2 regions of the Pseudoclavibacter sp. RFBA6 genome follow, and region 1 is predicted to be linked to the other one. Evidence: riboswitches for the same ligand, from Rfam matches in the RefSeq annotation. Region 1 holds a riboswitch; the other holds the start of a gene.
The links. A riboswitch is a leader RNA that binds a small molecule or an ion and turns the genes downstream of it on or off. The one in region 1 is predicted to bind FMN.
Positions count from the first base shown of each region.

Region 2: it holds a riboswitch for FMN, as region 1 does, so the genes downstream of both, C5C17_RS00750 (ABC transporter permease) here and ribD (bifunctional diaminohydroxyphosphoribosylaminopyrimidine deaminase/5-amino-6-(5-phosphoribosylamino)uracil reductase RibD) in region 1, are expected to answer to the same signal.

Region 1 is NZ_PSUA01000005.1:267,529-274,443, forward strand. Features, by position in the region: gene C5C17_RS04165 (DUF2795 domain-containing protein) at 1-345, shown strand, start outside; gene C5C17_RS04170 (DUF421 domain-containing protein) at 409-912, opposite strand; gene C5C17_RS18515 (hypothetical protein) at 1,336-1,563, opposite strand; gene C5C17_RS04180 (CBS domain-containing protein) at 1,560-1,973, opposite strand; gene C5C17_RS04185 (glycosyltransferase) at 2,177-3,439, shown strand; gene C5C17_RS04190 (PIG-L deacetylase family protein) at 3,432-4,211, shown strand; FMN riboswitch at 4,299-4,423, shown strand; gene ribD (bifunctional diaminohydroxyphosphoribosylaminopyrimidine deaminase/5-amino-6-(5-phosphoribosylamino)uracil reductase RibD) at 4,533-5,639, shown strand; partial or broken gene ribB (3,4-dihydroxy-2-butanone-4-phosphate synthase) at 5,636-6,238, shown strand; gene ribH (6,7-dimethyl-8-ribityllumazine synthase) at 6,331-6,840, shown strand; gene C5C17_RS04210 (riboflavin synthase) at 6,843-6,915, shown strand, end outside.
Region 2 is NZ_PSUA01000003.1:39,643-46,557, forward strand. Features, by position in the region: gene pyrE (orotate phosphoribosyltransferase) at 1-168, shown strand, start outside; gene C5C17_RS00730 (septum formation family protein) at 179-721, shown strand; gene C5C17_RS00735 (SRPBCC family protein) at 761-1,186, shown strand; gene C5C17_RS00740 (hypothetical protein) at 1,285-1,473, shown strand; gene C5C17_RS00745 (hypothetical protein) at 1,500-1,697, shown strand; FMN riboswitch at 1,773-1,899, shown strand; gene C5C17_RS00750 (ABC transporter permease) at 2,001-2,810, shown strand; gene C5C17_RS00755 (ABC transporter substrate-binding protein) at 2,854-3,921, shown strand; gene C5C17_RS00760 (aldehyde dehydrogenase family protein) at 4,046-5,443, opposite strand; gene C5C17_RS00765 (carbohydrate ABC transporter permease) at 5,440-6,351, opposite strand; gene C5C17_RS00770 (carbohydrate ABC transporter permease) at 6,353-6,915, opposite strand, start outside.

The DNA of each region.
Region 1 (6,915 bases):
TCGATGCGCGCTACCACTGCCTCCGGTGATCCGGATGCGGGACGCTGGAAGCAGACGGACAGGGAGGTCCTCATGGAAACCAACCAGCATCCAGCCGCCGCCGGCTCGACATCCGAGACTGCGCTCGCCGGGATCATAGACATCAGAGAGTCGTTCGTCGAAGCGCCACTGCGCAGCGAGATCCGAGAGCTCCTCTGGCAGATCGAGTACCCAGCCTCGGGCGACGACCTGCTGCGTGAGGCCGTGCGTCGCCATCTATCGCCGCCAGCCATCGACGTGCTGCGCAACGCACGGGGCCGGTCCTTCGACGGCTGCCACGCCGTGTGCCGCTGTCTGCACCTCTGACACGAGGCGACGGTGCCCGCCCCGCGGTCGCCCTCAGGACAGGCACCGTCGCCGGCCCAGCAGTTACCAGGACTTGGGCATGCTGGAGCCGTCACCGATCTTGCTCTTCGTGATGATGCTCAGGCTGCCGCTGCTCTCGAGCACGACTGCGGCGATCTGACCGAGGTCGCCTTCACCGCTCTGCCGAACCGCCTGCTCGAGGTCGCCGCGCGAGACGCGGGCGCGCCGGAGCGCCTCGTCATCGACGCGGCCGTCGCGCAGCAGCAGCGTCGGCGGGGCCGTGATGACACGCTGCGCGGTACGGGACCGGGCGACCGCCCACGCCATGAGCACTTGCAGGAGCAGCAGGAGCAGCAGCGCCACGACACCCTCGAGGAACGACACATCCGCAGTGAGCAGCACGGTCGCCAGGACCGAACCCAGCGAGACCGTCACGACGAGGTCGAACGCGCTCAGCTGTGTCAGCGTCCGCTTGCCGGAAACCCTGATGAGCACGATGAGCGTGACGTAGCTCGCCGTGCCGACCAGCGCGATGCGGGCGAGGTCATACCAGCTGTCGAACCACATATTCTCCGTCCTCCCGGGGTCGGATCCGACCCCTCCGGGGTCTACTGGAGCGTTGCCAGGAGGTCATCGCAGGCGGCCACGCAGCGACGACACGCCTCTGCGCAGACGCGGCAGTGATCGTGCATGCGCGCGTGCTTCTCGCACTCCTCAGCGCAGCTTAGGCACGCCTGGCGGCAGGCCTCGACGAGCGCGCGAAGACCGCGCGTGTCTCCATCCGCCCGGCGGGCGAGCACGGACCCCGTCACGGTGCAGAGTTCCGCGCAGTCGAGGTCAGATCGGATGCAGGGTGCGAGATCGGCGACCCGATCCTCCGTGAGGCACGCTCCCGCGCAAGCCGAGCAGGCCAGCGCGCAGTCCGAGCACGCCTCGAGGCACCGACGGATGAGGTCGGCGCCGTCCTGCGTCTTCGCATCGTTCCGCGGATCACTCACCAGCGGTCTCCGCGGTGCGCGGCTCGAGCCCGAGGTCCTGCCCCTGACGTGGATCAGCGGCCGGGGTGGGTTCACCGATATCGGAGAGATTGGGCTCCCCGCGCCCGGCGACCGACTCCGCGACCTCGCTCAGATCGGTCGTCGCTGGATCGAGTGTCCCCTCAGCCGCGGCCGCATCCTCCTCGTCCGGCGTGCTGGGGTCGAGCAGGTGGCTGCTCACGAGGAGATCTCCTCGACCGTCTCACCGGTCTCCTCCGCGGAGAGCGCTCGGGCCACATCCGCCTGGCTGATGATGCCGACCAGATCGTGACCGTCGATGACGGGCAGACGCCGAACCTGGTGCTCCTGCATCACCTGGAGGGCCTCCCTTGCATCGTCGTCCGCGCCGATCGTCACCGGCTTTCCTTCCGCGAGGTCTCCGGCCCTGGTCGCGCTCGGGTCACCGCCCTCGGCGATGCACTTCACCACGATGTCGCGATCGGTCAGCATGCCCTTGAGCCGCTGGTCCTCTCCGCAGATCGGCAATGAGCCGACATCGAGGTCCCGCAGCAGACGCGCGGCCTCGGCAAGCGTGTCGTTCTCCCCGACGCACTTCGGGGTCCTGGTCATCAGTTCACGAGCGAGCGTCATCTCCCTCACCTTCCTTCCCTGTGTGGTTTGCCACCGTGTGTGGTCTTCTCGACGCTACGAGCCTGAACTCTCAGCTTCGACCGGTTGACATGCGCGGGGAGCAGAAGCGCGGCGGCCTCTGCCGAGGGGGTGAGTGCACGCTGACTCGTAACGCGGAGCATCCCGAATGGCGAAGCGGGGCCGCTGCGCCTACGGTCAAAGGCATGCCTGACGTCCTCCCCGATGAGCGCCCCCTCCGCATCGCGTTTGTCGTGCTCCACACCTCCCCCCTCGACGAGCCGGGCACCAAGGACGCGGGTGGCATGAACGTCGTGGTGCTGGCGCAGGCGGAGGCGCTCGCGGACCGCGGCCACCAGATCGAGCTCATCACGAGGCGCAGCGACCCCGACGCGGAACCTACCGTGCAGCTCCGCGAGAACCTGCGCCTCCACAACCTCGACGCCGGCCCCGCGCGGCTCATCTCGAAAGGCGAGCACGAGCACGTCATCGACGAGTTTCGGGATGCGCTGGCCGTCCTCCTCGTCGAGCTGTCCGTCGACGTGCTCCACGCCCAGCACTGGTTCTCCGGCGTCGCCGCGCTCCCCGTCGCACGCGAGCTGGGCATCCCGATCGCGCAGAGCTTCCACTCCATCGCCGCCGGCAGCTCGACGCCGCTCGCCGACGGGGAGCGCGCCGAGTCGCCAGGCCGCCTCGCCGGCGAAGCGATGCTCGCGAAGTCGGCCGACGCCATCGTCGTCGTGAGCAGAGCGGAGCGCGACACCGTCCTCTCGAGGCTCGGCGGCAACCCAGCGATCACCCACATCGTGCCGCCCGGCGTCGACGCCGACCTCTTCTTCCCGGCCCGGGACGCGCGGGCAGAGCCAGCCGCCCGGGAGTCGCGACCCAAGCGCGCCCTGTCCGCCGGTCGCCTGCATCCGCTCAAGGGCTTCGACCTGGCGCTCGACGCGATCGCCGAGATCGACGACGACGTGCGCCCCGACTACGTGCTCGTGGGCGCCGCCCCTCCGGACGACGACGGGCGCGCCTACGAAGCGAAGCTGCACGAGGCGGTCGCGCGGCACGGGCTCGCCGAGCACGTGCAGTACATCGGCTCGCTCAGCAGGCACGCGCTCGCCGCCCAGCTGCGGCTCGTCGACGTCGTGCTGATCCCCTCGCACTCCGAGACGTACGGTCTGGTCGCGCTCGAAGCCGCAGCCTCGGGAGTGCCGGTTGTGGCCTCCGCCGCTGGCGGGCTTCGCGAAGCCGTTGTCGACGGCGTCACCGGCACGTTGCTCGAGACCCGCGACCCTGCGGACTGGGCGGCTGCCATCGCGGGCATCCTGCGCGACCCGGCGCGTGCCGAGCGCATGAGCGTAGCCGCGCGCGAGCACGCGCTCGCCCACTCGTGGGACCTCAGCGCCGAAGGGCTCCTGGCCGTGTTCCGCCAGCTGGTCGCCCGCGCAGAGCCGGGACCAACACATGCCTGAGCGGCGCGCGAGCCTGCTCGACTCCGTGCGCCACGTCCTCATCGTGCACGCGCATCCCGACGACGAAGCCCTCGCGGGCGGCGCCTTGCTCCGCGAGCTGCACGAGCGCGGCACCAAGGTGACGCTCGTGACCTGCACGCGGGGTGAGCTCGGTGAGATCGTCGCGGGCGTCCTTCCCGCCGACACGTCGGTCGCGGACCTCGCAGACGTGCGCGAGCGCGAGCTGCGCGGATCCCTCGATGCGCTTGGCATCGACCACCACCGGTGGCTCGGAACGCCGCCCGCACGGGCAGCGGGCCTCGAGGCGCGCGAGTACCGCGACTCCGGGATGCGCTGGCTGCGGCCAGGTCTCGCGGGTCCCGCCGACGACACCGACCTGCGGGCGTTCAGCGTGGCCCCGATCGAGGAGGTGACGGCCGACCTCGCCGCCGTCATCGCGCACGACGAGCCGGATCTCGTCATCAGCTACGACGCGACGGGCGGCTACGGGCACCCCGACCACGTTCGAGCTCGGGAAGCGAGCCTCGCCGCCGCGCAGGGTGCCGGCGTCCGGTTCGCCGAGCTCGTCGAGCAGAGCGAACGTGATCTCGCGGCCGAGATCGGCGACCTCGAATGGTTCGACCTCGAGCAGCACCGCGCCGCCGTCGTCGCGGCCCTGCGCAGCCACCGCACGCAGCTCACGGTCGACGATGACGGTTCCGCGCTGGTGCACTCCGGCGGTCAGCGCCAGGACGTGCACCTCGCGATCGGCCTGCGCGAAGTGGTCGCGTAGGCCGCGTTCCTGAAATATGGCGACGAAGTCGGTTTCCGGGCGTCACACGCTGTCTTCCGATGGCCGGCTCGTCTAGGCTCGCCGTGCAACATGCTCCGGGGTCGGTGAAAGTCCGAACCGGCGGTGAGAGTCCGCGACCCGCTCGTCCGCGAGCGGTTGACTCAGTGAAATTCTGGGACCGACGGTTAAAGTCCGGATGGTAGGTGCATGGGAGGCGCTCGTTTCGGCGAGGGCCTTCGTTGGCGTCGGCTGCCGGAATCTCCGGCTGCGCCGGCACCGGGATATGGCCCCGTGGCACGCGAAATGCGGAGGTCACCGGCGATGCCGATCCAAGAATCCAACCGCGTCGAGTCTGTCGACGCCGCCATGCAACTGGCGCTCTCCCTCGCGGCCCGCGGGCCACTGAGAGACCCGAACCCGAGGGTCGGGTGCGTGCTGCTCGCACCGCCGTCTCCGGGCGGCGGCCCGCGCCGCATCCTGGGACGCGGCTTCCACCGAGGGGCCGGCACCCCGCACGCGGAGGCCGCCGCGCTCGACGACGCCCGGTCTGCCGGCGCGGAGGTGCGGGGTGCGACGGCCGTCGTGACGCTCGAACCGTGCTCCCACACCGGGCGGACGCCGTCGTGCGCGGAGGCCCTGCTCGGCGCCGGCGTCGCTGAGGTCGTCTACTCGGTCGCCGACCCGAACCCGGTCGCGGCCGGGGGAGCGGCACGTCTGCGCACGCGCGGGGTGCACGCGCTCGGAGGGCTCCGGGCTGCCGAAGGGGAGGCGCTCCTGCGCGTCTGGCTCACCGCCGTCGCCCAGCGTCGGCCGTTCGTGACGCTCAAGCTCGCGTCCACCCTCGACGGGCGGATCGCCGCCGCAGACGGGTCGAGCCGGTGGATCACCTCGGAAGCCGCGAGGCTGCATGCGCACCAGCGGCGCAGCGAGGCGTGCGCGATCCTCGTCGGCACGGGCACGCAGAGCTCCGATGACCCGACGCTCTCCGTCCGCGGGCCCGCGGCCGGCTATGCGCCGCAACCTCTCCGCGTCGTGATGGGGCTGCGGGACGTGGCCGCAGACGCCGCCGTTCGCGCGGACCCCGAGCTGTTCGTCCACCTGAGGACCCACGACCCGGTCACCGCACTCGAGGAGCTGCGCCTGCTCGGCGTCCGCCACGCGATCGTCGAGGGCGGACCGACCATCTCGGCGGCGTTCCTGCGAGCGGGTCTCGTCGACGAGATCGACGCCTACGTCGCGCCGATCCTCCTGGGCGACGGCGCGAGCTCCGTCGCGTCGCTCGACATCGGACGTCTGCGCGACGCGAGCCGATGGGCCACCGAGTCCGTGCGTGCGCTCGGCGTCGACACGCTCATCCACCTCGTTCGGGACACGCGCGCGAACGCGGAGCACGACCGCGCCTTCTCCGCCGAGGGAGTCGCAGCATGAGCGCCCAGCTCGCCCGCGCGCTCGAAGCGCTGCGGGCCGGGCGGCCGGTACTCGTCGCCGACGACGCCTCGCGCGAGAACGAGGTCGACGCGATCCTCGCCGCCACCACGGCGACGCCCGAGTGGGTGGGGTGGATCATCCGCCACTCGTCCGGACTCCTGTGCGCGCCGCTGCCCGGCCACCTCGCCGATCGGCTCGAACTGCCGCTCATGGTCGAACGCAGCGAGGATGCGCGCGGCACCGCCTACACGGTCACCGTGGATGCGGCCGCTGGCGTGACGACCGGCATCTCGGCAAGCGACCGCGCGACGACCGTGCGCGCGCTCGCGGCCGCCGGTTCGACGCCGCGCGACCTCATCCGCCCCGGGCACGTGCTGCCGCTGCGCGCCGTCGACGGCGGCGTGCTCGAGCGACCGGGGCACACGGAAGCGGCCGTCGACCTCGTGCGCCTGGCCGGTGCAGGCGAGGTCGGCGTCATCGCGGAGCTCGTGCGCGACGACGGCGAGATGCTCTCGTACGCCGAGGCAGGCGCGCTCGCATCGGCGCACGACCTCGTGCTGCTGCACGTCGACGACATCGTCGGCTACCGGATGCGGCACCCGGGCTTCCCGGCCCTGACCGGCACGCAGAGCCAGCACCACCACGAAACGAGCACACGCGCCACGGCGGCGCTGACGAGAGGAGCACGGCGATGAGCGGACAGGGAGCACCGGCGGTGCAGGCAGACGGCACCGGGATGAGGGTCGTGATCGTCGCGGCTCGGTGGCACGACACGGCGATGGCGGCGCTGCTCGACGGCGCCCAACGCGCCCTTGCGGCGTCCGGCGTCACCGACGTTCGAGTCGTGCGGGTGCCCGGCTCGTTCGAGTTGCCCGTCGCCGCGAGCCGGGTCGCCGCCAGCGGGCCGGATGCGATCGTCGCCCTGGGCGTCGTCATCCGCGGCGGCACCCCGCACTTCGAGTACGTGTGCTCGGCCGCGACCGCCGGTCTCACCGACGTCGCCGTGCGCACGGGCATCCCGGTCGGGTTCGGCGTGCTGACCTGCGACGACGAGGAGCAGGTGCAGGCGCGCATCGGCCTGCCAGGCAGCTTCGAAGACAAGGGGGCGGATGCGACGCTCGCTGCCATCGCCACGGCCACCGCACTGCGCGACTTCCCGGCCGCATCCGTCCCGGTCCCCTCCGCCGCGGCGGGTGAGTGACCGTGTTCACCGGCATCATCGAAGAGCTCGGCCAGATCACGAGCATCGTCAGGCGCGACACGGATGCGCGCCTCA
Region 2 (6,915 bases), on a different contig from region 1:
ACCGGCGGCTCGCCGCTGAAAGCCATCGAGGCGCTCGAGAAGGTCGGCGCGAACGTCGTCGGCGTCGCCGTCATCGTCGACCGCGCCACGGAAGCGCAGGGCATCATCGAGGCCGCGGGCTACCCGTACCGCGCCGCCATCGGCCTCGAGGACCTGGGCCTCGCCTAGGCGCTCACGCGTGACCAACATCCGCGGAGCTGCTGGGCGCCGCAACCGGGGCGTGCTGGCGGCGCTGCTCGGCGTGCTCGTCCTCGGCGGGGTCGCGCTCGGCGTCTGGCTCCAGCCGTTCGGCGACGGGACCGTGCCGCCGGAAGAGACCGCCGGCCCGCCCACGACGACGGTTCCGCTCGCCGGCGTCGATGCCTCCTTGTTGGAGCCGGGCCAGTGCATCCAGGACTTCGTGTCGGCGTGGGAGCCTCGCTTCGAGGTCGTCGACTGCGCCCTCGAGCACTCCGGTCAGCTGCTCGCCGAAGTCGAGGCGACGCCGCTCTCCGAGAGCGACGAGTACCCGGGTGAGGACGCGCTGCGCGATCGCGCCCAGATCACCTGCCAGTCCAAGGAAGTCCTCGACACGACCGCCGCGGCAGCCGTCCCCGGACTCATCATCGAGGCCAGCTACCCGCTGAGCCAGGACGACTGGGACGCTGGACAGCGCACCTACCGCTGCTTCGCGGCCACGCCCGGGGCCTCCACCACCGGTTCTCTCGCCGCGAGCCAGTAGTCCGGCGGCAGCCCAGGGCGCGACGACTACCCTGATCGCATGACCTTCGTGAGTGAATCCATCGACATCGACGTGCCCGTCGACGTGCTCTTCAGCCTGTACGCGGAGCCGGAGTCGCTCCCCAGCGTGCTCAGCATCGTGAAGCACGTCGAAGTGCTCGGCCCCGACCTCATCCGCTGGGATGTTGAGCTCGTCGGCCAGCGCCGGTCCATCGACGCGAAGGTCGTCGTCAACGAGCCGGGCGAGCGCCTGCGCTGGGAGTCGGTCGAGGGGCGCGCGTCGTTCGCCGCCGAGGTGCGCACCGAGGCGATCACCCCAGCGAGCACCCGCGTGACCGTGGACGCCGAGTTCGACGCCGGTGGCATCGCCGAACGCCTCGGCCTCGCGAAGCCCATCGCCGCGGCCGCCATCGCCAGCGAGCTCCGCAACGCGAAGAAGAGCGCAGAGGCGCAGGCCGCGCAGTAGCGCGTGCGGGAAGCTGGGCGGGAGCGGATAGCCCGGTGAGCCTCCGCTGAAGACCCTTGAAGGGCCGCGCGTCATCTGCCCACGATGGACGCATGTCCATGGCAGAACCATTCATCCCCCGCCCCCACGAACAGCGCGAGGTGCCCGCTGCCTTCGAGCCCGGCCCAGGTGCGCCAGGTGCCGCCGGAGCCGAGTCTCCAGCGCAGCAGCCCGACGTCTCGCCGCCGCCCGACCCTGAGGAGCAGGCCATCGAGGACGCGGGCCTCGACGACGACATCAACCGCTGAACGACCACAGCCGAGACGGAGGAATCATGAGCGACACCGGCGAGTTCTCGAACCCGAGCACGATGCCTGACCGAAACGACCCCAAGCCAGCAGAGCCGGACGCGGTCGACTCGGACACGGTCATCGACGACAAGCCGGACTCCGCTGAGGGCGTCGACGCGCCGGACAGCCCCGTCGACTACGCCATCAAGGTGGCGCGGGGCGACCACTCCACTGAAGCCTGACCCTGCTGTTCGCTCGTCGCGGAGCGTCATGATGTCGCACTTCTCGGAGACCTGTCGTACTCTGACAGCAGAGTCCACGTGCTCCGGGGTCGGTGTAATTCCGAGCCGGCGGTTATAGTCCGCGACCTGCTCCCGCAAGGGAGTGGCTGATCTGGTGAAATTCCGGAACCGACGGTGAAAGTCCGGAAGGGAGGCGCACGTGACGGCACGCCTCGGCGTACCGTCAGCTCGTGGAATCCGCTGACCCGTTCGGCGAACCCACGCGCCTCGTCATCCCCGGAGCTTTCCACGAAAGCCGGGTAGATGAACACGACGTCAGCACGCATCTCCGCACCGATCTCGGTGGCGGTCGCGGTGCTCGCTGTGTGGTGGGCCGTCACGGCCGCCGGTCTCATCTCGCCGCAGTTCCTCCCCGCGCCGGGCCAGCTCGCCGAGCGCTTCTGGCTCGACGTGACGCAGGGGCCCATGCTCTCCCACGCCTGGGTGACGCTGTCCGCGGCCCTGCTGGGCAGCCTCCTCGCGATCCTCGTCGCTGTCCCGCTCGGCTACCTCATCGCTCGCCTGCCCTGGGTCGACGTCGCGATCACCCCCTACGTCGCCGCGTCGCAGGCCGTGCCGGCCATCGCGCTGGCCCCGCTCCTCGTGCTGTGGATCGGCTACGGCCTCGCGCCCACGGTCGTGCTGTGCGCCATCATGTCGTTCTTCCCCATGATCGTCACCACGGTGCTCGGGGTGCGGCAGCTGCCGCAGGATGTCATCGAGGCCGGACGCATCGACGGCGCCAACTGGTACCAGCTGCTGTGGTGGGTCGAGGGCCCGCTCGCGCTGCCCAGCGTGCTCGCCGGCATCCGCGCCGGTGTGACGCTCTCGATCACGGGCGCCGTCGTCGGCGAGTTCACGATGGGCGGCCGGGGCCTCGGGATGCTCCTCACGCTCAACCGCGACGCCAACGACATCCCTGGCATCTTCTCCACGCTCCTCATGCTCGTGGTCCTCGCCGTCGCCCTGTACATCCTCATGCGCCTGTTCCAGAACGCCGTCACCTGGAACGACGACGAGCCCAAGGCGAAGCGCCGCGCCCGCGTGCTCGCCGACGAACCCCTCCCAGCCTGACCCCGGCCCGCCTGACCCCGCCCATCTCGACCAGGAGACGCTCATGAACCTTCACCTCACCACCCCGGGCCGCGCTGCTCGCGGCCCTCGGGTACTGCGCTCCCTGGTCGCTGCCGGCGCTGTGGCGGCCGTGGCCGTGCTCGCCGGATGCTCGCCATCGGCCGATGGCAACGCCGCGAACGCGACGGCCGAGCCCGCGGGGGCCGCCACCATCGGGCTCACCTACACCCCGAACATCCAGTTCGTGCCGTTCTACGTGGCCGAGGCGAAGGGCTTCTTCGAGGATGAGGGCGTCGATGTCGAGCTGCGCCATCACGGTGAAGGCGAGGACCTCTTCGGGGCTCTCGCGAACGGCACCGAGGACTTCGTGTACGCGGGCGGCGACGAGATCACGCAGGCACGGGCCGCCGACATCCCGGTCACCTCTGTCGCGACGCTCTACAACACGTACCCGGCGACGCTCATCGTGCCGGAGGACTCCGACATCAAGACGGCCGCGGATGCGCGCGGGAAGACGATCGGCACGCCCGGCCCCTACGGGCAGACGTACTTCGCGCTGCTGTCACTGCTGCAGAGCAACGGGCTGACAGCGGACGATGTGAAGATCGAGCACATCGGCTACACGCAGCAGGCGGCGCTCACGACCGGCGCCGTCGACGGGGTCATGGGCTACGTCAACAACGACGCGGTGCAGTTCGAGAAGGCAGGCTTCCCGGTGCGCACGATCGAGATCGCGCCCGCCGACGCGCCCACCCTCGTCGGCCCGTCGCTCGGAGTCGCCGACTCGATCATCGAGGGCGACGACGCGATGATCACGCCCGTGCTCGAGGCGCTGGCCCTGGCGACGCAGTACGTGATCGACAACCCGGACGAGTCCATCGACATCGCCGCCGAGTACATCCCAACCCTCTACACGGACGAGGCGAAGAGCGACGCGCTCGCGACGCTCGAGGCCACCATCCCGTTCCTGTCCGCGCAGGACGGGCAGCCGCTCTTCACGAACGACGCCGAGGTGTGGGCGACGATGGCGACGTTCATGAGCGAACAGGACCTGCTCGAGAAGCCCCTCGAGGGCGACGCCTTCACGAACGCGTACGTGCCGCAGGGCTAGGAGAGGCGCTGCTCCCGGTCCTGGTGCCGTTCGGCGACGCGGGCCCGATGCTGACGTTTGAAGTCGAGCCGCCGCTCGGGCAGCACCACCCCATGATTTCAGGCGTTGGCGATCTGCGTCGTGCTCACGCGTCCGCCCGCTCCCACACGCCGTCGATCCGGCGGGGCACGCGCGATCTCGGGTGCTCCCTGAGCTCGTCCGGCAGGAACCGATCCGGCGTGCTCTGCCAGCTGACGGGTCGCATCCATCGGTCGATGGCGGACGCCCCGACGGAGGTGCTGGACCCGTTCGTCGATGCCGGGTAGGGGCCTCCGTGTGTCGTCGCCCAGGCCACGCGGACACCGGTCGGCATGCCGTTGACGATGACCCGGCCGCTCGTGGACGCCGCCGCGTCGAGCAGCTCGTCGATCGCGTCGAGGTCCCGGCCAGTGGCGCGCACGGTTGTCGTGAGCTGACCTCCGAGCGCCAGCAGCGTTCCTGTCACCTCGTCGAGGGACGCGTAGGTGACAAGCAGCGTCGCGGGGCCGAAGACCTCCTCCTCCAGCGTGCCGGTGAGCTCGCCCAGCGAGGTGATCCCGAGTGTCGCCGTCTGGCCCTGCGCCGTCGACCGGCCGCCGACGAGGGCCTGCACCCCAGCTCGCCGCCAGTCGTCGAGACGGTGCTCGTATCGATCCGTGATGCCGGGCGAGAGGAGCGCTTGCGGCACAACCTCGGCGATGCGCTCGGAGACGGCATCGATGAGCGCCGTCGCCGATTCTGGGACGAAGATCAGGCCAGGTTTCGTGCAGAGCTGCCCCGCGCTCGCGGTCGTGGCGGAGGCCAGCTCCTCCGAGAGGCCAGCGACGTCGGTCTCGGCGGCCTCTGGCGCGACGACCGTCGGATTGGTGCTGCTCATCTCGGCGAACACCGGGATCGGAGTCTCCCGCGCCGCAGCGAAGTCGAAGAGCGCACGACCACCCGCCACCGAACCCGTGAAGCCGACGCCCGCCACGGACGGGTCCTCGACGAGCGCGCGGCCCGCATCTCGTTCGGTCACGATCCGGAGCGCGCCGACGGGGAAGCCGTTCGACTCGAGCGCGTCGCGAATCACGAGGTGCGTTGCCCTGCTCGTCCCCGGGAGGTCGGGGTGCGTCTTCACGACCACCGGGCAACCCGCGGCGAGGGCGGAGACCGTGTCCCCGCCGAAGACGCCGAAGGCGAATGGGAAGTTGCCCGCCGCGAAGACCGCGATCGGTCCGATCGGCACACGCATCCGCCGGAGCTCGGGCGCACCCGGCGCTTCGTGGTCGATCGCCGCGTCGAGGTGGCTTCCCTCCTCGATGAGGTCTGCGAACAGCTCGGCCTGCGAGGCCGTGCGTTCGATCTCCCCGCCGAGCCGGGCCGCGCTGAGGTTCGTCTCGGCGGCCGCGATCGCGATCAGCTGCTGGGCATCATCCCGAAGGGCGGCCGCCGCGGCGCGGAGCCCGCGGGCGCGAACGCCGCGTTCAGTGCTCCGGAGGAGAGTCCAGGCGTCGCTGCTCACCCCTTGACCGCCCCGGCGCTGAGGCCTTGCACCAAGTACTTCTGCACGTAGGCGAAGACCGCGACGACGGGCACGACAGCGACGACACCGCCGGCTGCGAGCGCGCCGAAGTCCGTCCCGAACTCACCGAGCAGGTAGCTCAGCCCGACCGGGATCGTGAACTGGTCCTGGGAGGTGATGAACATGATCGCGAAGAGGAAGTTGTTCCACGCGCTGATGAACGCGAACGAGCCGACCGCGACGATGCCCGGCTTGAGCAGCGGCAGGACGACGGTGATGAAGGCCCGGAACCGCGAGCAACCGTCGACCCACGCCTGTTCCTCCAGGTCGATCGGCACGTTGCGTATGAAGCCCGCCATCAAGACCAGAGAGAGGGGCAGCTGGAAGACCGTGTCGGAGATGATGAGCGCCCAGAGCGAGTTCGTCAGGCCGAGCCCGTTGAAGACCTGGAACAGCGGGATCAGCAGCATCGCACCCGGGATGAACTGCGTGCAGAGCATGATCAGCACGAACGCCGACTTGCCCTTGAACGCGAATCGGGCGAGCGCGTAGCCGCCGAGGAGGCCGATGACGGTCGAGATGATGAGGCTCACCCCGGCCACGTACAGGCTGTTGAGGAAGAAGACGCCGAAGCCGTTCCCGTTCCACACCTTGATGAAGTGGTCGAACGTGATCGGCCACGGCACCAGCGAGGTGGAACCCGCGGGGCGGAAGGCGAACAGCAGCATCCAGTAGAACGGGACGAGCGTGAAGATGAGCGCGATCGTCAGCGGAACGGCGAGCAGGAGCCGATCGAGCAGCGACTTCGGCCGCGGCTTGTTGAGCGGGGCCTCCTTCTTGCTCGTGGGCGTCTCGGGTTCGGTGGGCGCCGGAAGGCCCTGCGGCTGTGCGAGTGTGGTGAGGGACATGTCAGTTCTCCCGTCCGAAGCGGTTGGCTCGGAGATAGATCACGGTGAACACGATGAGGATGATGAAGGCGATGACGGTCAGCGCCGAGCCGTAGCCGAACTCGCGGTCGAAGATCGCGGTCTGGGCGACGTAGAGCGGCAGCGTGGTCGTCGAGCCTGCAGGCCCACCGCCCGTCAGCGTGAAGAGGAGGTCGACGTTGTTGAACTCCCACACCGCCCTGAGCAGGGTCGCGATGACCACGGCCTGGCGCACGTGCGGCCAGGTGATCGACACGAACTTGCGGATGCGGCCGGCCCCATCCATCTCGGCGGATTCGTAGAGGTCCTGGGGAACCGACTGCAGGTCAGCGAGGATGAGGATCGCGAAGAAGGGCGCGCCCTTCCAGAGCTCGGCCAGGACCGCCGCCCAGAACGCCGTCCCCTCACCGGACAGCAGTGAGGTGCCGTACTGGACGAGGCCCATGTCGGCCAGGTAACGGCCGAGACCCGTCGTCGGGTTGTAGATGAGCAGCCAGATCGTGGTGGTGAGGATGCCGGCGACAGCCCAGGGCGTGAAGACCAGCG